Regions from separate parts of the Ruegeria sp. BH6 genome, predicted to be linked through region 1. Evidence: riboswitches for the same ligand, from Rfam matches in the RefSeq annotation. Region 1 holds a riboswitch; the other holds the start of a gene.
What was found. A riboswitch is a leader RNA that binds a small molecule or an ion and turns the genes downstream of it on or off. The one in region 1 is predicted to bind cobalamin.
Positions count from the first base shown of each region.

Region 2: another riboswitch for cobalamin. It lies ahead of ACR0B8_RS18105 (hypothetical protein); the one in region 1 lies ahead of ACR0B8_RS07755 (CbtB domain-containing protein).

Region 1 is NZ_JBQFSR010000002.1:495,962-511,621, reverse strand. Features, by position in the region: gene ACR0B8_RS07810 (CE1 family esterase) at 1-376, shown strand, start outside; gene mdoH (glucans biosynthesis glucosyltransferase MdoH) at 377-2,245, opposite strand; gene ACR0B8_RS07800 (OpgD/OpgG family glucan biosynthesis protein) at 2,242-3,741, opposite strand; gene ACR0B8_RS07795 (OpgC family protein) at 3,738-4,955, opposite strand; gene ACR0B8_RS07790 (tetratricopeptide repeat protein) at 4,988-6,358, opposite strand; gene ACR0B8_RS07785 (CaiB/BaiF CoA transferase family protein) at 6,540-7,724, opposite strand; gene ACR0B8_RS07780 (thiamine pyrophosphate-binding protein) at 7,711-9,330, opposite strand; gene ACR0B8_RS07775 (DUF302 domain-containing protein) at 9,410-9,868, opposite strand; gene ACR0B8_RS07770 (DUF1636 family protein) at 10,010-10,354, shown strand; gene ACR0B8_RS07765 (hypothetical protein) at 10,351-10,845, opposite strand; gene ACR0B8_RS07760 (CbtA family protein) at 10,913-11,611, opposite strand; gene ACR0B8_RS07755 (CbtB domain-containing protein) at 11,616-11,786, opposite strand; cobalamin riboswitch at 11,823-12,029, opposite strand; gene cobF (precorrin-6A synthase (deacetylating)) at 12,073-12,816, opposite strand; gene cobA (uroporphyrinogen-III C-methyltransferase) at 12,809-13,537, opposite strand; gene ACR0B8_RS07740 (cobyrinic acid a,c-diamide synthase CobB) at 13,534-14,850, opposite strand; gene cobM (precorrin-4 C(11)-methyltransferase) at 14,843-15,637, opposite strand; gene ACR0B8_RS07730 (cobalamin biosynthesis protein) at 15,634-15,660, opposite strand, start outside.
Region 2 is NZ_JBQFSR010000010.1:103,189-118,848, forward strand. Features, by position in the region: gene pdxR (MocR-like pyridoxine biosynthesis transcription factor PdxR) at 1-613, opposite strand, end outside; gene ACR0B8_RS18050 (ArsR/SmtB family transcription factor) at 750-1,058, shown strand; gene ACR0B8_RS18055 (permease) at 1,051-2,082, shown strand; gene ACR0B8_RS18060 (hypothetical protein) at 2,121-2,513, opposite strand; gene ACR0B8_RS18065 (DUF1013 domain-containing protein) at 2,568-3,329, opposite strand; gene ACR0B8_RS18070 (ribonuclease T2 family protein) at 3,460-4,089, shown strand; gene ACR0B8_RS18075 (hypothetical protein) at 4,086-4,574, opposite strand; gene ACR0B8_RS18080 (hypothetical protein) at 4,677-5,198, shown strand; gene recR (recombination mediator RecR) at 5,233-5,826, opposite strand; gene ACR0B8_RS18090 (YbaB/EbfC family nucleoid-associated protein) at 5,891-6,235, opposite strand; gene ACR0B8_RS18095 (DNA polymerase III subunit gamma/tau) at 6,471-8,231, opposite strand; gene ACR0B8_RS18100 (protein-tyrosine phosphatase family protein) at 8,365-8,859, shown strand; gene ACR0B8_RS18105 (hypothetical protein) at 8,861-9,268, opposite strand; cobalamin riboswitch at 9,352-9,572, opposite strand; gene ACR0B8_RS18110 (alpha/beta hydrolase family protein) at 9,708-10,565, shown strand; RNA gene ffs (signal recognition particle sRNA small type) at 10,598-10,696, opposite strand; gene ACR0B8_RS18120 (bifunctional 2',3'-cyclic-nucleotide 2'-phosphodiesterase/3'-nucleotidase) at 10,736-12,616, opposite strand; gene nudC (NAD(+) diphosphatase) at 12,806-13,786, shown strand; gene ACR0B8_RS18130 (SRPBCC family protein) at 13,827-14,294, shown strand; gene ACR0B8_RS18135 (N-acetyltransferase family protein) at 14,305-14,772, shown strand; gene ACR0B8_RS18140 (prephenate dehydratase) at 14,783-15,616, opposite strand.

The DNA of each region.
Region 1 (15,660 bases):
TACGTTTTCGGCCTATGTACCGGTGTCTGGCGGTTTCTGGCGACCGCATCCCGAAAGCTGCGAAGGTCCGGTACGGATGTTCCACACCCACGGCTGGACCGACAATGTGGTGCCGTTAGAAGGACGCATTCTGGGCGGTGGCCGGTTCCATCAAGGCGATATCTTTGCCGGGCTGGAAATCTGGCGGGTTGCCAATGAATGCGTCGATACCAAGCCCAGCGGTTTTTCAACCACCGGTCAGTTCATGCGACGCAGATGGAGCGGGTGTGCCGAAGGCGGCATGCTGGAATTCGCGCTGTTTCCCGGTGGCCACTCAGTGCCCAAGGGTTGGGCGGACATGATGGTGGACTGGTACGAAGGCCTGCCGGGCGGCTAATCACTCGGCAGGGGTCATGACCGTCTTACCCTCGATCAGGCGCTTCAGTTCGTTCCGATGACGCCGGGCGGATTGCGTGATGGCGGGCTCGTGAAAATCCTCTTTCATCCCGACCATGCGCCGCGCGGTACCAGCTGACACACCGCTGAGTGCGGAGAGAGGGATCGCCAGCGCAAGGCTGATGGCAATCGGGGCGAGCCAGATCGACACCAGACCGGACAGGATGCCCACACTCAGTGCGATGCCACTGATGGTTTCCAGCATGTGGCACAAGATCAGCGTTTGCAGGCTATAGCTGCCACCATCCCGCGCCTGCGGAGACCAACCTTTTTGCAGACCAAGCGCCGTCCGGAATACTGCGATCATCTGTTGCACCATCAGGATCGGAGCGTAAAGGATCGACAGGATGACCTCGGCCAGAAACGACGTCAGGAATTTGGAACCGCCGCCGAAATCCGCATAGCGCACTCCGCTGAGGGGCAGCGCCACTACGCCCAGCACCTTGGGGGCCAGCAACATCGCATACATCACCAGAATGATCAGCACATGGCGGGTTTCCGACATCTCGGGCCATTGCGGGAACAGCGGGTTGTCGGGGCTGAAATAATGCAGGACCGAGGCATCCTCGCCCTGACCGATCAGCGCCCACATCACCAGCAAGGCGAACCACAGCGGCGACATTAGATAGCCCACCGCCCCGTGGAACATGTGGAACCGCGACACTGCCCGGAACCCGGCAGACCCCAGCAGCTTCAGGTGCTGCAGGTTGCCCTGGCACCAGCGACGGTCGCGTAGCGCATGGTCGATCAGTGTGGGCGGTGTTTCCTCGTACGAGCCGCGGATGCGCGGCAGGAACCGCACGCCCCAACCGGCGCGACGCATCAGACCGGCCTCGACGAAATCGTGGCTCATGATCAGCTTTTCCTGACCATTCAGGCTGAGCAGTTTTGGTAGACCAGCGCAATTGGCGAAGGCCTTGGTGCGGATAATCGCGTTGTGACCCCAATAGTTGCCCTCTTGCCCACACCAGCGCGCCAGACCTTCGGCGAATGCAATGCCATACACGCCGTTGGCAAACTGCTGCATCCGGGCAAAGACCGATTGCGCGCCGATCAGTTGCGGATAACTTTGGATCAGGCCCGCGCCAGAATCGCGCGCCAGTGAATCCGTCAGGCGTAGGATGGCACGGCCCGTCATCAGACTGTCGGCATCCAGCACCAACATCGCATCCCAATCCGCGCCCCAACGGCTGACCCAGTCGGCGATGTTACCGACCTTGCGGTCCGTGTTTTCTTCGCGACGGCGGTAATACAGTTCTAGACCCGGGGCCAGCGTCGTTCGCAGTGCCTCGATACTGGCCTGTTCCTGTGCTGCGATCTCGGGGTCGCGGGTGTCGGACAGGATAAACATGGCATAGTGGTGTTGACCACCCCGCGCCTGCAAATCCTCGAGCATCGTGCGGGCATTGCCCAGCACGTTCCACGGCACCTCGTTATAAACCGGCATCAACAGCGCCACGCGCAAGGGCTGTGGACGGCCCTCGCGTTTGGGCTGTTCCTGCCGCGACAGGGAAACCATGCCTAGCAGCACGGTGCAGACCGTGAAGGAAATCCAGAAGAAGTTGAACGAGATCAGCGCCAGCAGGATGGCTTCGATCAGGTTGATCCCTTCGGCCCCAAACCAGTCGCTCATTACCCACAGCAGGCCTAAAGTCGCGGCCATCGCAGGCGAAAACGCCAAGGCGCGCCAGAACCCGACTGAGGGGCGCTGACCCTCGGGCACTTGCGCGTCACGGAAGCCCGCGCTGAAATCTTGCGCGGGCATGGCCAGCGGTGCCTCGGGCGGCATGATATGCAAGTCTTCGGTCATACGGTCCAACGGTAGAGCCAGACCTCAGAGGCAGGCTGTTTGTCTTTCAGCAACTGCGCGCGCAGTTCCACGTGGTTCCTGTCACCCGGCTGGAAGGAAAAGGCCAGTCGCAGCCCGCCGGTGTCCGGGTTGCTTTGCAGCACGCCCTCGGACGTTTCGGCGTGGGGTGAGTTGACGAAGATCGTCATCGCCTCGGGGTCTTCGAACAGCTCAGAGGGTTCAAAGTCGATGACGGCCAGGCGCCCTTCGCCAAAGGTGTTTTCACCCATGGCGGTGTTGATCACGCGCGGCATCGGCGTACGCTGCGGCTCGTCCCCCCAGATCAGACGGTAGGACAGGTCGACCTGGCTGCCCGCTGCGTATGGCTCCATCGGACGCCAATAGGCGACGATGTTGTCATAGATCTCCTGATCTGCCGGAATCTCAACCAGCGTTACAGTACCTTTGCCCCAGTCGCCCTTCGGTTCGACCCAAAGGCCGGGGCGTTTGTGGTAATTCGCCTCAAGATCCGCGTAGTCCGAGAACTCGCGTTTCCGCTGCATCAGGCCGAACCCGCGCGGGTTCATGTCAACGAAGGACGAAATCTGCAGACGCGTCGGGTTTGCCAACGGTCGCCACAAAACTTCTCCGGCACCGTTGCGGATCAGCAGACCGTCGCTGTCGTGGACGGCGGGGCGGAAATCGTCGAACCGGCTGTGATTGGTCTGGTCGAACAAGAACATCGAAGTGCCCGGCGCGATTCCGACATGTGTTAGCTCTTCGCGCGGGAACAGGGTGGCCTCGATATCCATGACGCAGTCTGCGCCTGCGGTGACGTTGAACCGATAGGCACCTGTCACGCTGGGGCTGTCCATCAGCGCGTGAACCACCATGTCACGCTGGCCAGGTATTGGGCGCTCCAGCCAGAAGCGGATGAATTCGGGGAATTCCTCACCATCCGGATCGCCGGTTTTCAGCGCCAGACCACGGGCGGAGAGGCCGTAAACCTCGTGCAGGCCGATGGCGCGGAAATAGCTGGCACCCTGCCAGACGCAGAACTCGTCGGTTTTGCCGGGGCGATGCATCTCGGTGCGTAGGCGCAAACCGGAAAAGCCCAGCGTGTCGTCGATCGGAAGTTCAGGCACATCCTCGGATTTGTCGAACATGCTCAGATCAAACGCGACCGGCGTTGCGAAACCATCCTCGACCGTCGACACCTTCACGGTGCGCGGGAAGTATAAGCCGGGTGTGAAGAAATCGACGTTAAAGGGCGTCTCGGTTTCAAACCACAGCGCCCGGTCCAGGCGGAACCGGATCGAGCGGTATTGCTGATAGGTCAGGTCCTGCCATTCCTGGGGCACCATTTCGCGTTCCGCATAGGGGCGGCTGGCAAGATCCCGGGCCATCGCGATGACGTCATTGCGGTCAAAGGGGGTTTCCCCGCCGGTGGCAAATGTGGCAGGCGCAAAGGCAAGCGCCGAAGTCGAGGCCAGAAATGCACGACGTGTAAAATTCATTTCTTTGACTTCCAAGGTTGTGATTTGAACCAAGCGGCCATGTATGCCACCCCGATGATCATCGCAAAGCCAATCATGTTAGCGATGAACACACTGGCAACATCCCGCCCACTCAGGTCCAGTCCGACGCCGATAAGCCGTGCTGCTGCCATGGAAAAAACGAAAACCGCCAGCGATTGCTGCCCGACTTTGGTGATCACGGTCAGCAGGAATTGCCAAATTTTGGCCGCCGCGCCGTGACCGGTGGCGATCAGGCGATGGCCGTGTTCTCCCGCAACGACCCAGCCCAGATAGGCCAGCGACAGGAAGTGCAGATACCGGAACAGGCCAAAATCGGTCTTGTCGCGGAACTCTTTCGTAACGGGCCAAACTTTTCGGATTTCGTCGGCCAGATCGGGGGCTGCTGCGTTGATCCATGTGAACACTTTCCATGAGCCAAACGGCATCGAGAAGATCAGGAACAGCGCCGCTGCCCAGATCAGCGTTTTCGAGACCGGGGGGGCGGGAATCCAGCCGCGCATGAAAGCAAAGCCGGTGAAGAACAGCAGCTGCCAGCCAAAGGGGTTGAAGAACCACTGTCGATCCGACCACGGCTCGGCCGGCAAGTCCAGAACGTCGGTCTGCGCCACGAGCCACAGCGTGACTGAGGCCAAGGCAACCGCCCAGAACCCAATCCGTGACAGGCACATGACCAGCGGCATCATCGCCAGAACCACCAGATACATCGGCAGGATATCGAAGTAATTGGGCACGTAGGTCAGGGTGAACAGCCCGACGATCTGCGGTGCAGGATCGTTAAAGAAATGCTGCAGATTCAGCGAAGAGATATAGTTTTTTTCGAACAATCCGCTTTCATTCAGCGCGGCCATGGACATGGCGACAAAGAAGAACAGTGCGATATGTGCCCAGTAGACTTGCCAGATGCGGAACGCCACGCGGGCGGTGCCCAACCACCAGCCCTTGCGCAGGAACGCCCCGCCGAAGGCGATGGCCGAGGCCATGCCGGAACAGAACACGAAAATTTCGGTCGCGTCGGAAAAGCCGAACCGCGCGGGGATCCATTTGGCCCAGGGGTCATTGGGGATATGTGCGATCAGGATGATGAACATCGCGATGCCGCGGTAAAAATCCAGGCGCGGATCACGCACACGGGCAGGGGCGGCCGCCGAGGCGGCCACAGGCGCAAAATCAGAAGCGGGCGATGCAGTCGCCATACGTGTTCTGTCCTTCTTGGTCTTTGTTTTTGTTATTCAGCCGGGACGCTTTGTGCGTCTCCGTTGTCGCGGGCCGCGTCGATCAATGCGCGGCGCGCAAGTGCGTAATTGTCCTCGCCTCCGGCCCGTTTGGCGCGGCGATCGTCCAAGATGCGCTCGACAGCATCCAGACGGCCCGCGCGCAGGCCCGAATCAATGGTGATGCGCTCGAATACATCACGTTGGGCGTGGCTGCCACCTACCAGTTGCATGCCATTGCGCGCGCTCGACAAAAAGTCGAATGCGGCGGCGTACTGCCCCTCACCAAAAGCCTCAAGCCCTTTGGAGGCTGCAATACCCGGGTCGGACATGCGGACCGGAGTATCGCCTTGATTGCGTTGCGCGTCTTTCTGGATGCGCTGCAACATCTTGCTGGTCGCTTCGTTGCGGTTATCACCAGTCAATGCCAGCAGATAGTGAAGGTCGGCGAAGACCACGCAGCCATCCTCGGTCCGGGCCGCGCTGAGATCGGCCAGCTCTTCCCAGCGATTGCCTACGTCGACGCCTTCCAGCTCTAGGCGCGACAGCAGTGAGGTCGCGTTCGAGATATCGCGGTAATCGTCCGTTTTGTCCTGGCGAACGTGGGTATCGTACAGCTCCATCACCTGGTCGACCTGACCGAGGTCCAGATGCATCAGTGCCTTGTGCCACCAGACGTGATAGCGGAAGTTGTTGCAATGGGTCCAAGCATCCTCGCGTCCGGCCAACCAGTCCAGACCCAATTGCGCATTGCCCTGCATCTCGTGCACGTGGGCCACCGCATGCAGACCCCAGGCATCATCCGAAACCATCCAAAGGGCTTGGCGCCCGGCAATCTCGGCCTTTTGGTATTCGCCCGTTTCCTCCAACGCGAAAGCGTGACAGCCCAGAAGATAGCCACGTCCTGGGTGATCCGGTTCATAAGCGGCCAAGACCCGCTCGATTGACCGGCGCATACCGGTCGGGTCACCCAGAACGAACCGGGTTGCGTGGCTGAGTTTCATCGCCAGAGTATCCTGCGGATGGGAGCGCAGAATCTGCTCAAATTTTTTAATCGCCTGCGAGGGCAGATCTTCCAGATACAGGCCAAGCGCCTCGACATACATGCGCTCACGTTCAGAGATCGGTTGCCGTTCCATCGCGGCTTTGGCCTCTGACAAGGCCTCGACCGCGACCGCCGTCATCTCACGCCGGCCCAGCAGAACCATGAACAGCCCCTTGATGGCGTGACCCAGGGCAAAGTCGGGCTCAAGCTCCAGCACCTTGCCCAGATGTTGCGGAGTAATGGCCGCATGCGCCATGAACCCAAGCAGAACACCGTTCCACGCCTCGACGCTTGCCGAATGGCTGAGGGTGTTCATCTGTCCGAAAACATCCTGTTTCATGCGATTGGTCCGATCCAATTTTAATTTTCTACACTATTCGATGTAGCAGAGACTCTGACGGCGTCGTATCAGTATCGCCTCTGCTCTCGAATTGGTGAAAAGCCGTGTGTGTAAAACGTGAAAAAAACCGCCGATTCAACGGCATGTTTCAGCAACATGCCGCCGAAACGGACACAGTGTTTCAATCTTCGAATGGATTTTTGGCGTTCAAAACGGCCTGAGTGTCCGCCCCGAATTCGGGCGGGGCAGCGCGATAGGTGACCGGAGTGCGTGACAATTTCAGCGGATTCCCGATCAGCTGCACCGGCCCTGGTGCTGCCTGCATGGCGATCTGCATTTGTCGAGCCGCGACCTGATCCGAGGCAAAAACCTGATCCAAAGTCCGCACCGGGCCGACGGGTACTTTGCGGTCTTCCAGCTCGGCGATAACGGTGGCAGTGTCATGGGCTTGAACCGCCGGGCGCAGAACTGCGTTCAAAGCGTCGCGATTTTCCAGGCGCGCCGGGTTGGTCGCAAAGCGCGGATCATCGGCCAGCTCGGGCCGCCCGATAAAGTCGCAGAAACGGCGGAACTGTCCGTCATTGCCCACGGCCAGAATCACATGGCCATCCGAGGTTTCGTAAACGTCATAAGGCACAATGTTGGGATGCCCGTTGCCCCGCCGTTGCGGAACATTGCCCGAGGTCAGGTAATTGACGCCCTCGTTGATCAACCAGGCAACTTGTGAGTCGACCAATGCCAGGTCGATCTGCTGGCCTTCGCCGGTTTGATCCCGGTGGCGCAGAGCGGCTAGAATGCCAACGCAGGCATACATTCCGCACATCACATCAGCGATGCCAACACCCACCTTCATTGGTGCGCCTTCGGGGTCGCCGGTCAGCGACATGATCCCGCCATAACCTTGCGCCATCAGGTCATAGCCGGGCTTGGACGCATTCGGCCCGGTCTGGCCATAGCCCGAGATCGAGCAATAGACGAGGCTCGGGAACTCCGGCGATAGCGTGGCGTAATCCAGCCCGTATTTCGCCAGCCCGCCGGGTTTGAAATTCTCGATCAGGACATCGGCATGCGATGCCAGCCGTTTGATTTCAGCCTGGCCTTCGGGCGTAGTGATGTCGATGGCGACGGATTTCTTGTTGCGGTTGGCCGACATGAAATACGCACTCAGGTCCGAGCGGTTGCCCTGAGCGTCTTCAACGTAAGGAGGGCCCCATTGCCGGGTATCATCGCCGCCACTGGCCGGGTTTTCGATCTTGATGACGTTGGCGCCCAAATCGCCCAGCAGCTGCGTACAGGTTGGCCCAGCCAGAATGCGGCTGAGATCCAGCACCTTGACGCCTTTCAGCGGTCCCTCAGATCCGGCCATCATATCCTCCACGCTCGATTTCTGCAGCGATGACAGTAAAGCGGTCGGCTTTGACCGCCTGCTCCAGCGCCGACCGCAGTTCTGCGCGGTTGCGGACGGTATGTCCATAGCCACCAAAGGCTTGCCCCATGGCGGCAAAGTCGTGGCGGTCGAAATCCACGCCCATATTGCCCATCTGACGCTGGCGCTGTTTCAACTCGATCAGCGCAAGACTGGCGTCGACAAAGACCAGAAAAATCGGATTGCAGCCCATCTCGGCTGCGGTCGACAGCTCTCCGGCAACCATCAGAAAACCAGCATCGCCCGAGAAACTGATGACCGGGCGGTCAGGCTCAGCCAGTTTCAGGCCAATGGCCATCGGTACGGCGCAGCCCATGGTACACAGGGCCGAGGATTGGATCAGCCCGCGTTCTTCGTGGCACTCCCACATCTGGCTCAGCAGGATGCGATGCGCGCCGCTGTCAGCGGTGGCCAGCGTATCAGCGGGCAGGGCGGCGCGAGATTCGGCGATCACGGCCGCCGGGCCCCAGTCATCATCCACGGGGAAGGCCTGCGCTAGCGCGGCCTTAACTTGCGCGGGTTCACCACCCGGCCACGTCGCTCGGGCGGGGTTCCCCTTGGCGATGGCTTCTAGCGTGGCGCCCGTGTGGGCGACCAGATTCAACCCGGCTTGATGCATGTAATGATCGTTGACGACGGCCGAGATATCGATGACGCGCTTTTCCTCGGGGTCCCAGATCTCGCGCCAGCCAGGGCGCATTTCAATCGGGTCATACCCCAGACACAGCACCAGATCGGATTGTTCGACCAACGGCACCAGATGCTTGTCGGCCAAGGGCGACAAACCTGCGCCGCCCAGGCACAAAGGATGATCCTCGGGCACGACGCCCTTAGCTTTGTAGGTGGTCACGAAGGGGATTTTGAAATGTTCCAGAAACGCCTGCACCACATTGCGCGAGTCGTCATAAAGCACGTCCAGACCCACGATCGCGATGGGGCGTTCGGCCTCGGTCACCCAGCGGCGGGCTTTCTCAACACAGTTCCCTTCGGGCGCGACCGCAGCGGGTTTGACCAGACGGCGGCGTTTGCTCCCGGATACGCGCGTATCCGCGACCGAGATCGGCACGTCAATATGAACCGGACCGGGGCGGGGCTGTGTGGCCAGCGAAACCGCTCTGTCAGCAACCACGTCTGCGCCTTGGGCCGTCAGCGTGAACGTGCCCTTGGTGATCGAGCGGTAAACCTGCGCGTGATCCATCACCTGATGAGTATAGGTCAGTGCCTCATCCGCATCGACACAGCCGGTCAGAACGATCATCGGCACCCGGTCCTGCAGCGCGTTGGCCACAACGTTGATCCCGTTCATCGCGCCGGGGCCCAGAGTGGCCACCAGAATAGCAGGCGCGCCATCACGGTGGTGAACCGCCTCTGCCATGAAGCCGGCGGCGTTTTCGTGTTTGGTCAGGTGAAAGGTGATCCCAACCTGTTCCAGAGCATCCACCAGCGTCAGAACCTCTCCGCCTGGCATGCCAAAAGCGTAGCGGCATCCGGCCTCGTATAGTCTTTGGGCCAAAAGGTCAGCCGCGCGGGGGGAGAGGTCCTGCATTCGTTATGCTCCGAAGTTTTCGTTGCTCAGCAGATTGCGGAGGACGTAGCCAGACGCAAGCAGGTTCACGTCAGTGTGACTATTTGGCTGCGGATTCCGCCACTGACTGAAACTTTGTGTCAAGTTCTTGGGCAATATCGCGCAAAGGCTCTCCGCCCTCGTACACATAGGGGGCAAAGACAAAGCTGGGCGTTTTGTAGGACAGGGTGGCGGTGCCGTCGTCGTTCTCAGTCACGTAAAAACGAATGGGCGCTTCGATCATTGCACTGACAGAGGTTTCCAGAACGCGCACGGCATAGTCGTTGTTGAAGGCACCGATCACCAGATTGCCGGGTATAGTGATGCCACGGGCCGCAGCCGCCTTGGTCGGACCAGCCTGCGTGACCACGATCAACCCGTTTTCCTTCACCGCAGCCTTCGTATCCGCGACCAGTTCCTCATAGCTTTTGACGGTTGGATACACTGCCCAACCCGACAATGGTTCCTCGGCCCGGACAGGCAGGGCGAGAAGACAGAGCAAACCCAAAAGCGTGCGCATGACGGTGCCTCGTTCAATGTGACTGTCTGAGTGATGCCAGAAATTCGAGTTCCGCGCACGCACATTTCCGTGCGTATTCAGGATTGCGCCGACGTCCAGAAAGCCGCAGAAACATGCAAACCATCAAACACGAGGCCACACGTGGACCCGATACGCCTATTGATTTGCAGCAGTTGTGCGGGAACGCGTGACCGAGTGGCCGAGAGGCAGGCCGTGGATAACGCGCTGGTGCGTGCAGGGCTGAATGGTCGGGTCGTCATCTCTGATCACGCCTGTTTCAGTGGCTGCGCTGAGCCGACCGCATTGGCATTGCAGGCCGCAGGACGGGCGTCTTACGTGTTTTCGGGGGTCGATATCGTTACCGATGCCGAAGACATCGTCGCGACCTGCAAAGCCTATTTGGACAGTCCCGCAGGTTGGATCGAAGACGCCCGACCCTGCGGGCGACTTCGGATGTGTTTGCGCGCGCGGATACCGGCGCTTTAATCGACCTGAACGGTCACGGCAGCGCTGACCGGTACGTTGTCGACCGTCAGTGCGCTGTGGCTGTTTGCGTTCAGCGAAACCGAAACCTCGACCTCTCCCTTCGGAAGGTCGGGGATGTGTATCCAGTTGCCGTAGAGCCGGGCTAGTTTCTCGCCATTGATGTAAACATGCGCGTGGCCTTCGCCGTCTACGTCGGCTGTTGACGCGTTTTCCGGGGCAAACCGGAAATTCTGCGGCATGACGTGCAGGTTCCACCCGGCCATCGGGTCCTGGGTCAGCGCGATTGCAACGCTGGGGGCGTCCGCCCCTGCGGGCAGGTTTACCGTGGTCGAATGGTCATGGGCCATCGCTTCGGCATGCGCGCCGCCGTGATGGGATGGATCGCCATGATCGTGGCCGTCAAACGTGACGCCATTGGCTGCCGCTAGCACAAAACCAGCACCACCACCGAACACAAGGCCGATTGCAAAAAGGGCAAGTGAGCGTGCCATTTTTTCTTTCCTTTAGGGCAAAAAGAAACGCGCCGGGCAGAACCCGGCGCGTCATTATATAAGAGGATCAGGCCGCTGCTTCGACGCGTTTGCCTTCGCTTTGCCAGAAATACCCGGCAAAGGCACCGACCAGAACCCAGGCCACCAGACCGATGCCAAAGGCGCGAGCGGCGAACAGAGCGCCGATCTCGGTCGGGACGGGGCCGGTGAACACATCCGGTTCGGGCGCACCGATCAGATGGGGTGCCAGCAACAGGGCTGCTGCGATCACATAGCTGATCAGGTTGCCGCCAAACGCAATCAACCACAGCGCAACAAGCGCAGCACCAACAGTGGCAAACCACCAGACCTGTCGGGCATAGACGTCAGCCGCCGCTACACCAGGCACCTCTGGTGCCAGGGTAAAGCCAGGCGCCAGATGAAAGGCGATGAACCCAGCCAGACCCCAAAGCACGCCGGTGCGGCCATCAATCGTGTGGCCCTGGCCTTCGGCCACGGACATCAGGGCAACCATCAGCAGCGCGTAACCGGTATAGGTCAGCATGGTGAAAATGACGCTCAGCGCGTCACGGGTCAGTTCCGAGAACATGTCCGGTAATTCGGGATGCGCCGAAACGGCTTCGGCTCCGAAGTGCACCAACTCGCCGGATTCGTACAGCTCCGCGTGCAACAAAACAGGTTGCACAAAGACCAACTGCAGCAAGGCGGCTATCAGCCCCGCTGCAGCACCAGCGAACAACGCGCTGGTCAGTATACGACTGAACATGGTCTTAGTGGCAGGGGAAGCCGGTCGCGTGGCGCACGTCGTGTGCTGCGTCATGCAGCGCCGCGGCCTGTACGTGACCGGTCAGGGTGATGATACCCAGACCCAGAACCACCGCGAACATGACCGGAAGGATACCAGCGCGCGAGGCGGATGCTGTTTGCGTTTGTGTTGCCATCTTTTATTCTCCTTTGCCGCCGCACCCGACGGCCGGTGTTTCAATTGTCGCCTGGCAGGTCTCCTGGCTTGCGGGTCGATGCCTCTGTTCGCCTTCCCCCTGAGAACAGGAGTGGCTGGTTGAACAGGGGCTCTCCGCTTACAGTCGCGGGGGCGGCTGTGGATTTGGCTGCCATGGCAGTCGCACCACATTCCCTCTTAGCATCCGGATGTCTCCGGCAGGACCAGACGCGTTCATTTAGCCTCTATGGTGCCGCTGGTGCAATCGTCATTTGCGACCTTTTAGGTCAGATCACGCGCTTTTTCAGCAAATAGATATCCATGATCCAGCCATGATCGGCACGTGCCTTGGCGCGGGTGTCCAGAATCTCCTGCGCCACATCGGTCAAAGCGCCTTTGATCAGGATTTCCTCTTTCATGCCGACATAGGCACCCCACCAGATGTCATAATCGGCCATGTCCAGGGATTGAAACGAACACTCGCCATCCAGCATTACCGCTGCTTTCGAGGCATTTGCCGGCCAGCCTTCATCCCTGATCCGCCGTCCGGTGGTCACAACATAAGGCGCGCCCAGATCATTGATCGGGATGGCGTGTGCGGCCGTCAATGCCTGCAGCGCGGTGATGCCAGGGATCACCCGTGTCGTGGGCTCAGGGTCCAGCCGCGACGCGATTCGCAACGAGCTGTCATAAAGCGACGGGTCGCCCCAGATCAGCAGCGCCACTTGTCGCGCATTCGGGTGGGCCGCAATCGCCTCGTGCCAGCGCACTGCAATGGCATCATGCCATTCGTCGACCCCGCGCAGATAACCATCATCGGCCCGACGCTTGGGAATGTCGAAATAGGCGATCTGCGGCGGAGTGTCAGTCACAGCTGCAATGATCTCTTCGCGCAACCCGGCCAGATCAGCCTTGTTCTCGCCCTTGTGCGGGATCAGGATTAGGTCTGCATCGCGGATGGCATTTGCCCCTTGCAAGGTCACGTGATCCGGGTTGCCAGTGCCAATTCCGATCAGAGACAACTCAAACATCGTCGAACTCTGCCAACGGGCCATACAGGATCAGCGCCGGGGCTGTGCCGATCTCGGCCTCCAGCTTTTGCGACAGCGCGCCAATTGTTGCACGGTGCAGGCTCTGGTCGGGAGTCGATACGGATTCGGCTATCAGGGCTGGTGTTTCCAGCGGCAGGCCATGCTCATGCAGTGCATTTACCAACAGGGGAAAGGTCCGCTTGCCCATGAACACCACAGTCGTTGCATCCGGATCGGCCAGCGCGGGCAGGTTCAGATCTTCGGGCAGTTTGCCACTGACATCGTGGCCAGTGACAAATTGCACCCGCCGCGCAGTGAGGCGTCGTGTCAGGGGTATTCCTGCTGCTGCCGCCGCCGCAACCGCCGAGGGGATGCCAGGGATGATTTCATATTCGATCCCGGCCGCGCGCAGGGCAACCAGTTCTTCCTCCAGTCTGCCGAACAACCCGCCATCACCAGATTTCAATCGCACCACGCGAGCACCGGTCTTGGCGTAATCCACCAACAGGCGGCTTACGTGATCCTGCTTGGGTGAGGGTCGCCCGGCCCGTTTGCCCACGCCCACCAGATCTGCATCGTCATGCGCATGACTAAGGATTGGGCCGCTGCTGAGGTCATCAAACAGCACCGCATCTGCTTTTTGCATCCGGTCGACTGCCTTCAGGGTCAAAAGCTCAGGATCGCCGGGGCCGGAACCTATGAAGGATACGAAACCGCTCATGCCGAGGCCTCGGCGATCAGGTGAAAGAACGTACCGGAGACGTTTCCTCGCACAGAACCTGTTTGCGGCCCTTCAGCACCTTCAGCATCAAACACCCGCGCCAGCGGTGCGTCCGGCTGTTCTACGATCGAAGAATAATGGAATTCATGCCCCCGCAGAGCCGTGTCAGCTGCAAAACCGGGCATCGGGGCCAGCAATTCTGCGCGCCGATATCCCAGATTGAACTTGCGCTTTTCATACGAGGTCACCAGCCCCAGCAGGCCTGCCATCTGATGTCGCTCGCCGTCTTTGTCGATCAAGGCCTGTCCCAGCGCCATGTATCCACCGCATTCCCCATGCACGGGTTTGGATTCAGCGTGTTTGCGCAGTCCGGTCTGGAACGTGTCGGCGGCAGCCAGTGTGCCCGCATGCAATTCCGGATAGCCACCGGGCAGCCAGACCAGATCGGCATCGGAAGCAGGTGCCTCGTTCGCCAGAGGTGAAAACGGCAGAATTTCTGCACCCGCCGCGCGCCAGCCTTCCAGCAAATGCGGATAGGTAAAGGAAAACGCGGCATCGCGGGCCAGCGCAATCCGTTGCGCCGGAGGGCGCGGCAACGCGGCTGACGACGGCCCATTGGGGCCTGAGGAGGCCGCCACCTTGACCGCCTCAAGATCCACATGTTCGCGCAGAAACGCGGCATAGCCGACAATTGCGCTTTCCAGATCAGGATGCTCGACCGCCTGTATCAGGCCCAGATGGCGTTCCGGCAGGGTCAGATCACCGCGCCGGGGTAAAACGCCCAGAACCGGCAGACCCGCGCGCTCCATACCCAGACGGGTCAGACGCTCGTGCCGGGGGCTTGCGCAACGGTTCAGGATCACACCGGCAAACGGCAGGTCGGGGTTGTACATCCGAAACCCCAGTGCAGTTGCCGCCGCTGATTGCGCCTGACCGCCCACATCCAGCACCAGCACCACAGGCCAGCCCATGCGCTGGGCAGTTTCGGCGCTGGACCCGTGCCCCAGCTCGCCCGGCTTGGCGACGCCGTCAAACAGCCCCATCGATCCCTCGGCGACCACGATATCCGCACCCTCAGCCTGCGCCGAAATCGCACTCAGCAACGGGTCACCCATAGCCCAACTGTCTAGATTAAACGAGGCCCGCCCGGCTGCTGCCCGGTGAAAGGCAGGATCAATGTAGTCCGGACCGCTCTTGAACGGTTGCACGGTCAGCCCATCCTCGGCCAAGGCCCGCAACAGGCCCAGCATGACCGTTGTTTTACCAGTACCCGACGATGGAGCCGAAATCAGAAGACCCGGGGGGTTAGTCATCACCGTGGCTCCAGCTTGACCACGGGCTATCGGCGCTTTGGGGGCGATAGCGACGGTCGTAATCCTTTGAATACAGGCAGCTTTCATCGAACCCTTCGCCTGCCAGCGCCGGACCCACCATGATCAGTGCGGTGCGCGAGATGCTTTCATCCAGCGCCTCTTTCAAGGTGTCCAGCGTGGCGCGGATGATCCTTTCATCCGGCCAACTGGCGCGATACACCACGGCCACCGGGCAGTCCGCACCATAGGCTGGGGTCAGATCGGCAATCACCTTGTCCAGATTGCCGATCGACAGGTGAATGGCTAAAGTCGCGCCGGTGCGGGCAAAGTTCTCAAGCGTTTCCCCTTCGGGCATCGAGGACGCGCGGCCCGGCGTCCGGGTCAGCACCACAGATTGTGCCAGTCCAGGCAGGGTCAGCTCGGTTCCCAGTGAAGCCGCCGCAGCAGCAAAGGACGGCACGCCCGGTGTCACGCTGACCGGGATGCCCATCTCTTTCAGCCGTCTGATTTGTTCACCCATCGCTGACCAGACCGACAGGTCGCCGGAATGCAGGCGCGCCACATCCTGACCAGCCTGATGTGCGGTCTCGATCTCGGCCATGATCTGATCCAGATCCATCGACGCGGTGTTTATGATCTTTGCGTCCTCGGGACAGTGACCAAGGATTTCCTCGGGCACCAGCGACCCGGCATATAGGCATACCGGGCAAGACGCGATGATATCACGTCCGCGCAGGGTCAGAAGGTCGGCAGCGCCCGGTCCGGCGCCAATGAAATGAACAGTCATGTTTGTCCTCCGATGGCTATGGC
Region 2 (15,660 bases), on a different contig from region 1:
ACAGTGCGTTCTGCGCGCCCATGGTGATCAGAATCTCTTCGGGGCGAGCGGCGATGCCGCGGCGGGGCAGGGTGTGACGGGCAATGAATTCGACCAGCAGCGGATCATCCTGATCCACGTAATCGGTGGTGAGGGATTCGAAATCCTTGTGCCCGAGGGCGCGCACGGCACACAGGCGCCAGTTGGCGTGGTCAAAAAGATTGCGATCCGCCTGCCCGTAAATGAAGGGATAGCGATAGCTGCGCCAGTCCCGTGGTTTCGACAGCATGTCCCCGCCCGAGAATCGGCGGGCCAGCGCAGCATCCCAATCCACGGTTTCGGCACCGCGCTGAAGGGGGGTGTATTTCGGCGGCACCGGTGCGTTTTGCGAGACGAAATAGCCCGAACGCCCCTTTGCCGTCAGATAATCATTGGCCAGCAGTTCGGTATAGGCCAGCGTCACCGTAATTCGGCTGACACCCAGATGGGCGGCCAGTTTGCGTGATGAGGGCAGCTTTTCCCCGACATGAAACCTGCCGGACAATATGCCTTCGGCAATCATCTGCTGGATCTGCGCCTGCAGCGTACCTTGCCCGTTCAGCTCAAGAAAGAATGTGTCGACCGATATTGCCATGAGGTCTTATAGGGTGGACCTAAAAGATGAGCAATCTGGACTTATGACTTTTCCAAAAATTCCCGCGTTGCCGTGCTTGACGGTGGGTTTCAATTAACCTAAATAACTAGAAATCTAGTTTAATGGAGAATTGAATATGTGGGAAACTGCTGCAGCAGGATTTTCGGCCATGGGGTCCGAGGCCCGGTTGAAGGTTCTGAGAACTTTGGTCCGCGCCGGGCAGGCGGGCCTGACGGTTGGTGAAATTCAGGAGCGGACGGGAATAGCACCGTCAACCTTGGCGCATCACCTTCGGTTTTTGGCCGCTGGCGGTGTCGTGGAACAAGAGAAAGTCGGGCGCAGCACGATCAACCGTGCCTGCTATGACGAGTTGAGAAATCTGGCGCAGTTCATCCTTGCCGAATGCTGCGCGGACGAAGTGGGAAAGGCCGCGAACGATGGCTGAACTGACGCAAAATCCCAAAGTGCCCGTGAAGGCGCTTGATCTGATCAAAACCCCTTGGGCATTGATCGTTGCAATCCTGGCCGCCGTGGCTGTTCTGGACCCTGGTAATTGGGTTGAAGTCGTGACTTTTGCTGGTAAGGCGCTGATCCATACCGGCCAGTATATCCTGTTTGCCGTTTTGTTGCTGTCCTACCTCAAGGCGACCGGGGCCGAGGTGATGGTCGCGCGCGCCTTTGAAGGGCGCGAGACGCGGATGATCTTCCTTGCTGCGGTGTTTGGTGGATTGGCGCCGTTCTGTTCCTGTGAGGTCATCCCGTTCATTGCCGGATTGCTGGCGCTGGGTGCGCCCCTGTCTGCGGTGATGGCGTTCTGGCTCAGCTCTCCGTTGATTGACCCGCCAACCCTGTTGATCACCGCCGGTGCGTTGGGATGGCCCTTTGCGATAGGCAAGGCGGTTGCTGCGGTGGCGCTGGGTCTGTTCGGCGGTTTCGTTGTGCGCGGCCTGATGCGCTCGGGCGCCTTTGCCCAGCCGCTGCGCGACTACAAACCGGCCGGATGCAGCGCTTGTGGTGGCCCAAAACAGGATGACAAACCGGTCTGGCGATTCTGGCAGGAAGCTGAGCGTCGTCAGCGGTTCCGGTCGGAATTCGTTCACAACGGGCTGTTCCTGCTGAAATGGCTGGCGCTGGCCTATGTACTTGAGGCGCTGTTGGTCAGCTATGTCCCGGCCGATCTGATCGCCCGCGTGGTTGGGGGTGAGGGTATTGTACCCATCGTTATCGCAGCGCTGGTCGGGATGCCCGCCTATCTAAATTCCTACGTCGCGCCGCCACTGCTGGCGGGGCTGACGGAGCAGGGGATGAGTGCGGGGGCCGCGATGTCGTTCATGATCGCGGGTGCGGTCAGCTCGATCCCTGCGATGGCAGCGGTGTGGTCACTGGTCAAACCACGGGTCTTTGCCACCTATCTGGGGCTTGGGATTACCGGGGCGATCATTGCTGGTATTCTGTTTCAGATGATCTAAAGGAAAAACCGCCCGGAGATACCTCCGGGCGGTTTTGCTTATTGGTTGGCCTCGCACAGGCTCGGCAATTTGAACCTGTACCGTGCCTCTCCGCTGTTTACGTAGACACGTTTTTCGACACAGGCTGTGGTGCCTACTGTTCGTGCGACATGCTCTTTGGGTTCGTTGATGGAGGTGGCCGACCCATCCGGCAATTGAATCGAGGCTATGACACCGTTCTTCAAGTCACCGTTCACGGGTGTTGCCGACAGAACCGAAACGGTCAGGTACGAGTCATGTTCGTGCGCGCCGTTGTCATTGAAAACCAGCAATGCGGTAGCAATCGAGATGGTGCCGACGATTGCAACCGCCAACAAACCCCATGTCTTCAAAAAAGCATAGATCGATACGGCGCGGTGCGGGCCAAAGATTTTGGACAGGATGGTCAGCATGGAATCCCTGCGGGAAAAAAGCCCCGGCCTGTTCGGACCGGGGCCATCTGTGCCTTAGGGGCGCAGATCGTCTTCGTCTTCGTCCTCGGTCCCGCCTTTGGGCAGGTTGAAGAAGCTGTCGGCGTCGATGACCGGCTCTTCTTCTTTCTCTTCCACAGGCTCGTCAGACAGCGAGAAGGTTTCCAGACCTTCGATGGCGGTCGGGATCTTGGGTGCTGCGTCCATTTCCAGCGACTGTTCGGTCGAAACCAGCTTGCGGCGTTCGTCATCGCTCATGACGCCACCTTCGGCTGCCTTCTTGGCCGCGGCTTTCTGAACGATGGCGTCCAGCTCGGATTGCTTGCACAAGCCCAGCGCAACCGGGTCGATCGGTTGCATGTTCGAAATGTTCCAGTGGGTGCGCTCGCGGATCGATTGTATGGTCGGCTTGGTGGTGCCGACCAGCTTGGCGATCTGACCGTCGCTAAGCTCGGGGTGGAACTTTACCAGCCACAGGATCGAGTTCGGACGGTCCTGCCGTTTGGACAGCGGGGTATAGCGCGGACCACGACGTTTTTCTTCACCGCTGGCAGCGGGGTTGAACTTGAGCTTCAGCTTATGCAGCGGATTACCCTGCGCCGAGTCGATCTCATCCTGGGTCAGCTGGTTGTTTGCGATGGGGTCGAACCCTTTCACGCCCGCGGCTACGTCGCCATCGGCGATGCCTTGCACTTCCAACTCGTGCATGCCCACGAAATCCGCGATCTGCTTGAAGCTGATCGTGGTGTTGTCCACCAGCCATACGGCTGTTGCCTTGGCCATAAGCGGTTTTGCCATCAGCCCGTCTCCTATAAATACATCTATCCCGTCGCCGGAATTCGGCGGCCCCGTGGCTTTGGGGCAGGTTTCCGTTGTCGGGGAACTTGGGGCCTATATAGTCGCGGCAAGGCAAGAAGGGAAGAGGCGAATGCGCTGGGTGATTTTGTGGGTCTTGAGCGCGGTCGCCGCACTGGCAGACGGAGAGAAGGCTGGCGAGTTCGACTACTACGTTCTGTCGCTAAGCTGGTCGCCCAACTGGTGCGCCCGCGAAGGCGATGCGCGCTGGTCAGACCAATGCGATGCGCGCCATGATCACGGTTGGATATTGCATGGGTTGTGGCCGCAATATCACCAGGGCTGGCCGGCATTCTGTCGCACGGCTGAGGCGCCGCCAACACGCCGCATGACACGCGAAATGACGGATATTCAGGGCTCTTCGGGTTTGGCGTGGCACCAGTGGAAAAAGCACGGAACCTGTTCGGGGCTGTCCGCGCCCGACTATTTCGCGCTGTCTCGGGAGGCTTATGACAGAGTCGTGCGTCCGCAAGTGTTCCGTCAATTGGAGACATCGGTCAAATTACCCGCCTCGGTGGTCGAAGAGGCGTTTTTAAAGGCCAATCCCGGTTTAGAGCGGGACATGATCACAATCACCTGCAAGCAGGGCTATATTGAAGAGGTCCGTCTGTGCTTGTCGCGCGACCTTAATCCAGTGCCTTGTGGCCGCGACGTTATCCGCGATTGCACAGCCAAGGACGCGCTGTTCGATCCGATTCGTTAGAGCTTCCGGTTCTGGCAGTCGCGGGCATAGTCCAGCGCTTTGGCGGTGCCCTTGAGATCAATCGCCATCACCACCTCACCGGCCGGGTTATAGACGGTCATGGTTTTGTTCTGCGCGATGGCGTTGACGAAACTGCGGTCGGTAAAGAACACTGTCGCGCCCGGCACGTCACGCTGATTGAAGCCGATGGCAGTGGCATCAAAGCTTTTACCATCGAGTTCGAAGCGGATTGGGTAACTCTTACCCTGCTCAATATCGCCCCAGGCCTTGTTGTAGACGGCGAAATACCCGCGATTGTCCAACGCGTCATAGCCGATACGCACCACCGAGAGATCCTGATAGATCGTCTGGATCAGACACCCGTTGCCAAGCGCGGGGTCCATCATGATGTTCCAGCCTTCGACAAAGCCTTTGTCGATGAGTTCCTGCGACCAAGCTGCAGTTGCGGTGAAGGCGGCGATTGTGAGGGCGAGAAGGCGGGTCATCAAACAACTCTCAAACTAATAGGGTTCTATTGACGTTATTAATTTTTTATTGAATTACAAAGGTATAACTTCTTTGTAAGAAATTACAGTGACTTGGAGCCGATGAAGCTGTTGCTCACCGCGCTATTCAGCGTTTTCGCATACTCTATGACTTCTCTTTTCCTGTTCGGAGGTGTTTTTCAGCCAATAGCATTTATTACGATTTGGAACGGTCGATTGGGTGCCCCATTTTGGTTGGCTTTTGTGTTTCTCGGCGGTTTTTTTGGTTTTTTTGTAGGTGCGTTCTTAAGTAAGCTTGGTTTCAAGTCCCAAGTGACCCTGCCGGTGTTTATTGTCATGGCTATGAGCCTTTCAGGCGTGTTTGTCGGGTCGTATACAAGCTTTCTACGTGCCCGAGAAATCAATGCCTTCGGTGCGGACGTAGAGTTTAGGAATTCGTTCTTTCAAACGCTTCGAAATGCGCCAAGAGAGTTTCAGTTCTATTTACATGCAGCAGCCCTAAAAGACTGCGTTCCATATGCTTGGAGTTATCGGAGCATGTCATTTTATCAACTGCCGAACAACGTCGCGGTCAATGTTCTGCCGTATGAATGGTTGGTGCAATGCAATATCACCAGAAATTAGCTTGAGCACTTGTCAAACGGAACACCTGACAAGATCAAAGCTCTTTCCGCGCCCTCAACGCAGCCGTGATCGTCCCGTCATCCAGATAATCCAGCTCTCCGCCAATCGGCACGCCTTGCGCCAGCGAGGTCAGGCGGACCTGTCCTTCCAACTGATCGGCAATATAATGCGCGGTGGTCTGACCGTCGACGGTGGCGTTCAGGGCGAGGATGATCTCGGTGATCCCCTCGGCTGTCACGCGGTCCTTGAGGCGAGGAATGCGAAGTTCGTCCGGGCCGACACCGTCCAGTGCCGACAACGTGCCGCCCAGAACGTGATAACGGCCTTTGAATACGCCTGCGCGTTCCATTGCCCACAGGTCGGCCACGTCTTCGACCACGCATAGCTCTCCGGTCGCGCGGTCCTCGCTGTCGCAGATGTCACAGATATCGGTGGTGCCGACGTTGCCGCAGTTCAGGCATTCGCGGGCGGTGATGGCAACTTGCTGCATGGCGTCCGACAGGGGTGTCAGCAGCAGGGCGCGCTTGCGGATCAAGTGCAAAACCGCGCGGCGGGCCGAGCGGGGGCCTAGGCCCGGCAGCTTGGCCATCAGATCGATCAGGTTGTCGATATCGCTGTTCGAACTCACCGAGGGTGCTCCTGCAAATGGGCCGGGCAGAGGCGCCCGGCCGATGATCCGTCAGGAGGGTGTATCAGAACGGCAGCTTGATGTCTGCGGGCAGGCCCATGCTTTCGGTCAGCTTCGCCATTTCGGCCTGTGCGCGTTCAGTCGCTTTGGTTTGTGCGTCCTTGATGGCGGCCAGGATCAGGTCCTCGACCACTTCCTTGTCGTCGCCGTTAAAGATCGATGGGTCGATGTCCAGACCTTTCAGCTCACCTTTTGCGGTGGCGGTGGCCTTGACCAGTCCTGCACCGGATTCGCCAACGACCATCATGTTGTTCAGCTCTTCCTGCATGTCGGTCATCTTGGCCTGCAAGTCCTGCGCGGATTTCATCATCTTGGCCATGTCGCCCAGACCGCCGAGTCCTTTGAGCATCGGTATTCTCCTGTGTATCGCTTTGTCGCCTAAATACGGGCGGTACCCGTGTGGCACAAGGGGGTGGGGTTGCTCCCGCCCGTCGTCAATGTCTTTGAAAGACCTTTCCTCCCGTTGGGCCCGGCAGCGCGGGCAAAGCCCGCGCTGCCGGGCCCAAGGCCGCTCCGGGCGATCGGCGTCAGCCGATGGCCCGGAGCGGGCGCGGGAGGATTTCGGGGGTGTGTGTTGAAGTGGCTCAGTCTTCCTCGAACGGGTCCCATTCGTCTTCGACCTCGGGCAGGGCTTCGGTTTCGACCTTGGCTGCGCGTTGCTCTGGCGTTTCGATGCTTTTGATCCGCGCCTTCGGGAACTGGGCCAGAACCGCCTGCACCAGCGGGTGTTCGCGGGCTTCTGCCTTCAATGCTTCCTCAGCCGCGTTTTCCTTTTCATAGATCGTCTCGCCGCCGCCTTCGTTGACGACAGTGACTGCCCAGCGGTTGCCGGTCCATCGCTGCAGGGCGGTCCCCAGGCGTTGCGCCAACTGGGCCGAGGCACGCTGGGTCGGTTGGAATTCGATACGCCCGGGTTGATAGGCTGCAAGCCGCAAAGACCGCTTGACCTCATCCAGAAGCACGCCGTCCCGGTTTGCGCGGATCAGTTCGACCACATGATCGAAGGTCGGATAGCGTGCCAGGGCGGCCTGCACATCCTGCGCCAACGCCGCGCTGGGAGCGCCGCCGCCCCCTCCATGGGCGGGAGCTGCGTAAGAAGATGACACCGGCACTTGCGTCTGAACCGCGGCATGCGATGGTGCCGGTATCCCGCCACCGGGTCCGCCATTTGGCGGTGGGGGCGTGTCTTGCAGACGTTTGATCAACTCTTCCGGGCTGGGCAGGTCTGCCACATGGGTCAGTCGGATCACTGCCATTTCAGCTGCCATCATTGCATTTGGGGCCGCCGAGACCTCTTCGAGCGCTTTAAGCAACATCTGCCACATCCGGGTCAGGACGCGCATCGGCAGGGCCTCGGCCATTTGTTGACCACGCGCGCGCTCGTCCGGCGAAACGGTTGGATCATTGGCTGCGTCTGGCGTGATTTTAACCACAGAGACCCAATGGGTGATCTCGGCCAGATCGCGTAGCACGGCCAGCGGATCGGCTCCTTCGGCATATTGCCCGCCCAACTCGGTCAGCGCGCCTGCAGCGTCCCCGCGCAGGATCATGTCCATCAGATCCAGTACCCGACCGCGATCAGCCAGGCCCAGCATCGCGCGGACCTGATCAGCGCTGGTTTCACCCGCACCGTGCGAGATCGCCTGATCCAGCAGCGAGGTCGCGTCCCGGGCCGAACCCTCGGCTGCACGGGTGATCAGCGCCAGCGCGTCATCCGCGATCTGAGCGTTTTCCGCCGCCGCAATCTTGCCGAGCAGGCCGATCATGTCCTCGGGTTCGATCCGGCGCAGGTCGAACCGTTGGCAGCGCGACAGAACCGTCACTGGCACTTTACGAATCTCGGTTGTGGCAAAGATGAACTTCACATGCTCGGGCGGTTCCTCAAGCGTCTTGAGCAGCGCGTTGAACGCACTGGTCGACAGCATGTGGACCTCGTCGATAATGTAGATCTTGTAGCGCGCACTAGCCGCGCGATAGCGGACGCTGTCGATGATCTCGCGAATATCGTTCACACCGGTGCGGCTGGCGGCGTCCATCTCCATCACATCGACGTGGCGGCCTTCCATGATGGCCACGCAATGCTCGCATTGGCCGCAGGGTTCCGTGGTCGGCTTACCCTCGCCATCGGGGCCGATGCAGTTCATGCCCTTGGCGATGATCCGGGCCGTGGTGGTTTTGCCGGTACCGCGAATGCCGGTCATGATGAAGGCCTGCGCGATGCGGTCGGCCTCGAACGCGTTTTTCAGCGTGCGCACCATGGCATCCTGACCGACGAGATCGGCAAAAGTTTCCGGGCGGTATTTGCGGGCAAGAACCTGATAGGCGGGGCTGGGCGTGTCGTTCATATCTGCTCTGTCGGATTCGGGTTCCGATGCAGCGTAGAGACCCCCGCCGCCCGCGTCCACAGCAGGCTTGGGTGAATTTCGGTTTGCAGCACAATTTGCACGCCTTAGAAGCGAGTATCAGGGAGGGTCCGTAGTGAGCCAGTTCGGACTTCATTCAGTTCAGATTGGAAAAGGCACCGTTGCCTTGTCGCCCCTTCCGGGGCGCGGTGGCGGGTATACGCGGGACTTGGGAATGATCCGCGACTGGCAGCCGGATCTTGTGATCTCGATGACAACCGAGGTCGAAATACTGCAAGAGGGCGCAAGTGGGCTTGGCGAAGACCTGCACGCACTCAATATCGCATGGGTGCATCTGCCGGTTGCGGATTTCGGTGCGCCGCCCCCTGAGGTTGACGCGGCGTGGTGCAGTGTCAGCCCTGCGGCGACTGATATCCTGTCCTGCGGGGGGCGGGTGCTGGTGCATTGCCGGGGCGGCTGTGGCCGGTCCGGGATGATCGTGCTGCGCCTTATGGTCGAGCATGGCGAAGACCCCGAGACAGCGTTGACCCGTTTGCGGGCGGTGCGGTCCTGCGCCGTCGAGACCGACGGCCAGATGGAATGGGCAGCCCTTGGGCGGACGCGCGACTAGATCAGAGCGCCACCTGTCGTTCTGCCTGTGCCACCGGGTTGGGCGGGATCGCTGTGACCTCAAGCATGGCGCAGGGGGGGGTGGTTAGCATGCCTGCGGGGCGCATGGTCACATCCTGGCCGAACATCATATCTGCGTAAGCATCCAGCGACTCGAGGGGCGCATCCTCGCTTGTTCCACAAAAGACCCGGATCAAGTCTTTTTGCGCGCGAAACCGTGCGCTGCATCCTTGCGCGCAATAAGCCAGCTCAGTGCTGCCGTCGAACTCAAAATCAGGCGTCGTCGCAGGAACGGCCACGTCCATCGCCTGTACGATCGCGCGCGCCACCTGCGCCAGCGCCGGACAGGTTTTTCCTGTGCGTTGGCAAACGGTTGCGGTAAATTGGTGTGTCTTTGTCTTCCAGATCATATTGCGCCCTCCGCGCGTGGAACGGGGGCATGGATCAGGTGTGACAGCGTGCTGACGACCTGCCCGGACACCCCGCCCGAGTTTCGGTTTCTTGTTCGATGGCAGGTCTCCTGACTTGCGGGTCGTTGCGTTGCCGACCTTCCCAGCCTTGCGGCCAGTGGTGTTTCGGCATTGCTCACCGCTTACAGTTGCGGGGGCAGTCGCGGCCTTGGTTCGTTCCGGTATTCCGGGCAGAACCGCACCGTGTTCCCTTTTCATCCCGCCCCGGGGACCGGGGACGAGAACCATCACCCAATCGCTAGCGGGTAGGGGTGACCTGAGTCAAGCCGCCTTTTGGTGGGGCAAAGTGGACGCGTGGTCATGCGGAAACAGGATTGACTTAGGGTGGCAAAAGATGCCGTTTGGGGTGGTGAACTAATCGGTTCAGATTGAGGGCGCCATGCTGGATACCGCACAAGCTGTTTTAACCGAGGATTTTCAGTTTCCTTCTGGTTCGACCCAACTGTCGGCTCGGCTGTACCTGCCGGTGGCCGAACCTGGGATCGCAGTGGTGATCCACAGCGCCACCGGAGTGCCGCGCGACTATTATCAGCATTTCGCACGCTGGTTGGCTGCGGAACATGGCATTGCCTGTCTGACCTATGATTACAGCGATTTCGGTCATTCGCAGAGCAGGCCATTGAAGTCAGCTCAGGCCACGATGGCGGATTGGGCGCTGATCGACATGCCTGCGGCTCGGGCCGAGATGCGCAGGCGATACCCCGACGCGCAGCACTGGAGCATCGGCCATTCCGTCGGCGGTATGCTGGGGCCGATTCAACCCGATATTGATCAGATCGACCGTATGATCTGCGTCTGCGCCGGGCCGGTGACTGTGTCGGACCATCCCTGGCCTTATCGGGCGTTGGCTTTGCTGTTTTGGTACGGACACGCGCCCCTGGCCGTAAAAGCGCTGGGTTACCTGCCGGGCAAGGCACTAGGATTCGGATCGAACCTGCCTGCCAGCGTCTATTGGCAGTGGCGCCGCTGGTGTACTGCGCCGCGCAACTACCTGCCCGAAATCGGCGTGTCCTTGCCCGAGGCCCGCTGGGCACAGTCAGACACACCAGTGGATCTGTTCAGCTTTGAGGATGACGATCTGGTTCCAAAGAACGCGGTCTGGCGGCTGGCTGATCTGTACGGGCCCAACGCACGCCGCCATTTGTTGTCTCCGGCCGAGTTCGGACTGTCCGAGGTTGGCCATATCGGTGCCTTTGCCCGGCGCAATTCGGCTGTCTGGCCACGGTTGATTGCCTAGGCCTGTTCGCAACAATTCAATGTCGGAAGTTTAAGTGAGAGGTTGGACATCGACCCAAGCGGGGCTCGTTGTGGCTGCTTCCTTCCGGACCTGACCAGGTTGGCGAGGCGCTCGCCCGCGCCAACCTCTCGGGGTCTGATATAGGCAACGGGCGCAGGAAACACAACCCGTCAGAGCGTCAAACGGATCAGCAAAAAGCCCTCATCGTCTTCTCCGACGACGTGGGGGTCATATTCTTCAAGCTCGGCAATGTGGGTTTGTGCCTTCGGGCCGGTTCTTAATAGCGCAGTCGCGCCCTGCATCGAGGCAAAGCCAAAAGGATAGGACGCATATTGCAAGGGATCTTGCGGCAGTGCGCCGGACAGATAGTCCTGCAAGACGCGCTGAACAGGCAGGTTCGGCAGCGCGATGGGCTCGGCCTGATCAACAAAGGGAAAGTGACCCCCGCCATTGGCACGGTAATTGTTCAGTGCGACGACGAACCGTTGATCGGCGGCCATCGGTTGGCCGTCAAAGCGAATGTTGCGAATGCGCCGGTTGACGGGGTCGATCAAGTGACCGCCAGCGTCGAACCGAGCCGGTTGAGAGAGATCAAATTGATAAGTAAGCCCCTGTATAATATCAAAATTATGCCCCGCCCTGTTGATGTCGACCAATGTGGTCTGATGTCCCGGCGTAATCTGGTTGAACACGCCTGCAGACATCTCAAGCCAGTCGCTGATCTGCTCTCCGGTGACAACTACCGCCTGCAGCTCATTGGGAAACGCATACATGTCGTTGACATGGCGCAGGCATATCTGGCCGGGCGGGACGTCGGTGAAAAACCGGGGGCCGGCACGCCCCCCGAACTTTGAAGGCGCGGTCGCGGACAGAACAGGAAAATCCGCAAATGACGTGTCCTGCAGATAGGGCCGCAGGGCTGCTGCCTGGGCCGCGGCGGTCAGAACCAAACCTCTGTCCGGGGCGCAAAAACTGAAATAGCTGTGCAAATGCTGATCGGTCTGGCCAACGGGTTGCGCCGTGCGCCGCCGGGTTTCCGAATGGCCCCGGGCGAAAAGGCGCGCCAAAACAGGGTCTTCCTGGATAAGCTTGGGTGAGCCGTCGGGTTTGGTTGGGCATATCGAACGCAGACTGACGCGATGATCCTGAACGGTCCAATGGCCATTTCCCGCCCTGTCCAATGTCAGGTCGATCACCCCCAGAAATGACCCGGACGCACCGGGCATGACCACCGGCTTTCCGTGAACCAGACCCCGATTTGCATCGACGTGCTCAATCCCGTCATGTGCGTTTCCGGGCAGTGTCAGATGTGAATGCCCGGCAATCAGCGCATCAATTCCTTCGATACCAGCCAGCGGGATGACGGCGTTTTCCAATCCCGTTTCCGGTTCGGCCGACCCTATCCCTGTATGCGCCAATGCAAGGATCAAATCGCAACCCTGCGCTTTCAGATTCGTCACTTTTTGTGCGGCGCAAGTCAGGATATCTTCGATGACGACCTTGCCTTGCAGCAAGTGTGCTTCCCATTTGGCTGTCTGCGGTGGCAGGACTGAGAACGCACCAATTTTCAGTGTAACATGTTGATCATAAAATTTTATTTCTCGATTCAAAATCGCATGATCTTGCCAGCAGGAGGGGGCGTCTTGTCGGTGTGCATTGCTGCAAATCACCGGGCACGCAGCATCTACAACTACACGGTCCAGCGTTTCCAGCCCAAAGCCGAAATCATGATTTCCGAGGCCGATTGCGTCATAACCCAGCTCGGAAAATGCTTGCATCAGGATGTGCGGTGCATTTTCGGATTGAACCGCCCATTCCCCCAGTGGCGTGCCTTGCAGTGAATCTCCGTTGTCGCACAGAACCACCAGAGCACCCTGCGCTTCGGCCTCGGACCTGGCTGCGCGGATCAGGCTGGCGGTGCGGGTAAATCCGATTGAGGGGTCGGGGGTGTCCGAATAATAATCGAAGCCGCATAGATTCATATGCAGATCGGATGTTGCCAGAACCCGTATCTTCATTGGTGCGCGGGGCGGGAGAAGGGGATGTGTCAAATTTCTACTTCTGGCGGTTATATGTTAATCATTTTCTCCAAAAAGTATAATAAATGCAACTTGCATAGCGTGCTTTCAGTCAATTTACGACTTCAAGTTTTCGGGTGGTGCGAATTGGCATTGCAACATTGGCATTGCAACAAAAGGGCAGCCGTGGCAGCCCTGTGCCGACGACCCAAGGGAAATCCTATGAAACACGCGGAACTGGTGACATTTGGCAGCTCGGGCCTTGATCGCGCGGCGCATATTCGAGGGAATGCAGACCATTTGGCGCAGGTGCGCGCGCATCCGCAAGCGACCTGCCTGTTGCTGTGGCGTGGTAAGCCGCTGGTTCAGGGGGAAGCACTGGACCGCCTGGGGTTGATTCCCATGACCCACGGACTGGTACAAAACGGCCCGGGCGGCAGTATTGAAGAACCTGTATTTCTGGGACTTTCAGACGGTGATCCGGTTTTTGCGCTGGATATCTCGGGCTGGTCCCCCGAGGGGCTGGACATGTCGCAGGTCGGTGCCTTTATCGACCCGTCGGAACAGCAGCACCCGGACCTGCCAACAGGCCATGTCTTTGCTGAGTTGCGCCGGATCATGACCCGACTGTCTACCCGCGATGCGGAATTGGCTGCGGCCGCCAAGGCCGTTATTGGCTGGCACGAAACGCATCGGTTCTGTGCCCGTTGTGGGGCACCCAGCGAAGTATCCCAAGCTGGATGGCAGCGCAGTTGCGCCGAATGCGGTGGGCAGCATTTTCCGCGCACCGATCCGGTGGTCATTATGCTGATCACCCATGGGGATTCGGTTTTGATGGGGCGATCACCGGGCTGGCCCGAAGGGATGTATTCCCTGCTGGCTGGATTTGTCGAACCCGGAGAAACGCTTGAGGCAGCGGTTCGACGTGAGGTGATGGAAGAGGCAGGCGTGCCGGTTGGCCCGGTCAGCTATCTATCCAGCCAACCCTGGCCATTCCCGGCCTCGCTGATGTTTGGTTGCGCGGGTGAGGCGTTGTCGCGCGAGATCACCATTGATCCGGTGGAAATCGAAGATGCAATGTGGGTCAGCAAGCCCGAGATGATGCAGGCCTTTGCCGGGGAACACCCGGTCCTGCTGCCAGCTCGCAAGGGGGCCATTGCGCATTTCCTGCTGCAAAACTGGCTTGCGGATACGCTGGACTGACAAAATACTAGGCCAATAGACAAGAGGCCCACGAACCATCATGCAGTTTACAGCACGCGAAGATATCGAAGCCCCGATCAATGCGGTGTTCGAAATGGTCGCTGACTTTGAGCGGTTCGAACGCATGGCCATGCGCCGGGGGATCGAAGTAAGGCGCATGTCGGGTCATATGGGTGTTGTGCCCGGTACGCAGTGGGAAACCGAGTTCAACCTGCGTGGCAAGCCCCGCCATGTTGCGATTGAGATGGCTGAATGCGACCCGCCTGCCTTGATGAGGTTTCAGGCAGCAAGCAAGGGCATGAACGGGACAACAACTGTCGAGTTTCTGGCCTTGTCGCAGCGCCGCACCCGCTTGAGTGTCGAGATGGCGCTGGCGGCGAAAACGCTGCCGGCCCGGTTGTTGCTGCAGTCACTGAGACTGGGCCAGTCGCGGTTCCGACGACAATTCCAACTGCGGCTCAGCGAGTTCGCGCGCGAGATGGAAGAACGCCATCTGCACGGTTCCTGACAGGAGGCAAATGGACAATTTGATCATCCGACAGGCCGGTTGGGACGACGTCCAAGGCATTTCAGACGTGTTGCGTGAAATCACTGCTGCCGGAAAACGCACAAGACCGAGTGACCCGGGCTTTGTACTGACGAACTATGTCGGGCACCCGGATCAGTTGACATGTGTCTTGGCACTCATAGAAACCCGAATTTTGGGTTTCCAGTCCATGAAACGGGCGGTCGCAGCCAATCCTTACGGAGTACAAGTCGGCTGGGGAATCATCGGTACCCACATTCGACCCTCGGCCGCGCGTTGCGGGGTGGGGCGGGCCTTGTTTCAGGCAACATTGAAGGTTGCCAAAGAGCAGGGCATTCCCGCCATCGACGCCACCATTGCGGCGAGTAACGCCGAAGGTTTGGCCTATTACTCCGCAATGGGGTTTATCGATTACAGATCACACGAAGGGGCTGTGTGCAAAGCCTACACAGTTGGATGAAACCAGGCGCTTACCCGCGCGAATGCGCTGCCGGGTAGACGCCCAGTACTTCGACATTGGTGGTGAAATGCTCCAGCTCTTCCATGGCCAGCTGCACGTTGCGGTCTTCGGGGTGCCCGACGATATCGGCATAAAACTGGGTCGCGGTGAATGACCCGTCGACCATATAGCTTTCCAGCTTTGTCATGTTGATACCGTTGGTGGCAAAGCCGCCCATCGCTTTGTACAGCGCAGCCGGAATGTTGCGCACCTGAAACACGAAGCTGGTGATCATGCCATGCGGGCCGCGTCGGGACATGTCCGCCTGCCGCGACATAACCAGGAACCGCGTGGTGTTGTTGTCCTGATCTTCGATGTGACGGGCCAGCACGTTCAGCCCATAGATTTCGCCCGCCAGCTCACTGGCCAGTGCCGCAGAATGCAAATCACCTTGCTCCGAGACCTCACGCGCGGCGCGCGCGTTGTCGGGGCTGACGCGGCCGCGAATGTCGTGTTCTTTCAGAAAGCCTGCGCATTGCGGCAGTAGAACCAAATGCGAATGCGCCTCGGTGATATCTTCAAGCGTTGCCCCGGGGACGGCTAGCAGATTGATATGCACGCGTACGAAGGCCTCATCAATGATGTGCAGCCCACTATGGGGCAGCAGGCGGTGAATATCGGCCACCCGGCCATAGGTGGTGTTTTCGACCGGCAGCATCGCCAGATCAGCTTCGCCTGACCGAACCGATTCGATCACATCTTCGAAAGTACGGCAGGGCAGGGCCTCCATATCGGGGCGTGCATTGCGGCAGGCCTCGTGGCTATAGGCGCCTGGTTCTCCCTGAAATGCGATACGATTGCTCATTTGGTCGATTCCGTGCAACAAGTTCTACAATTGGGCGTTTAGTC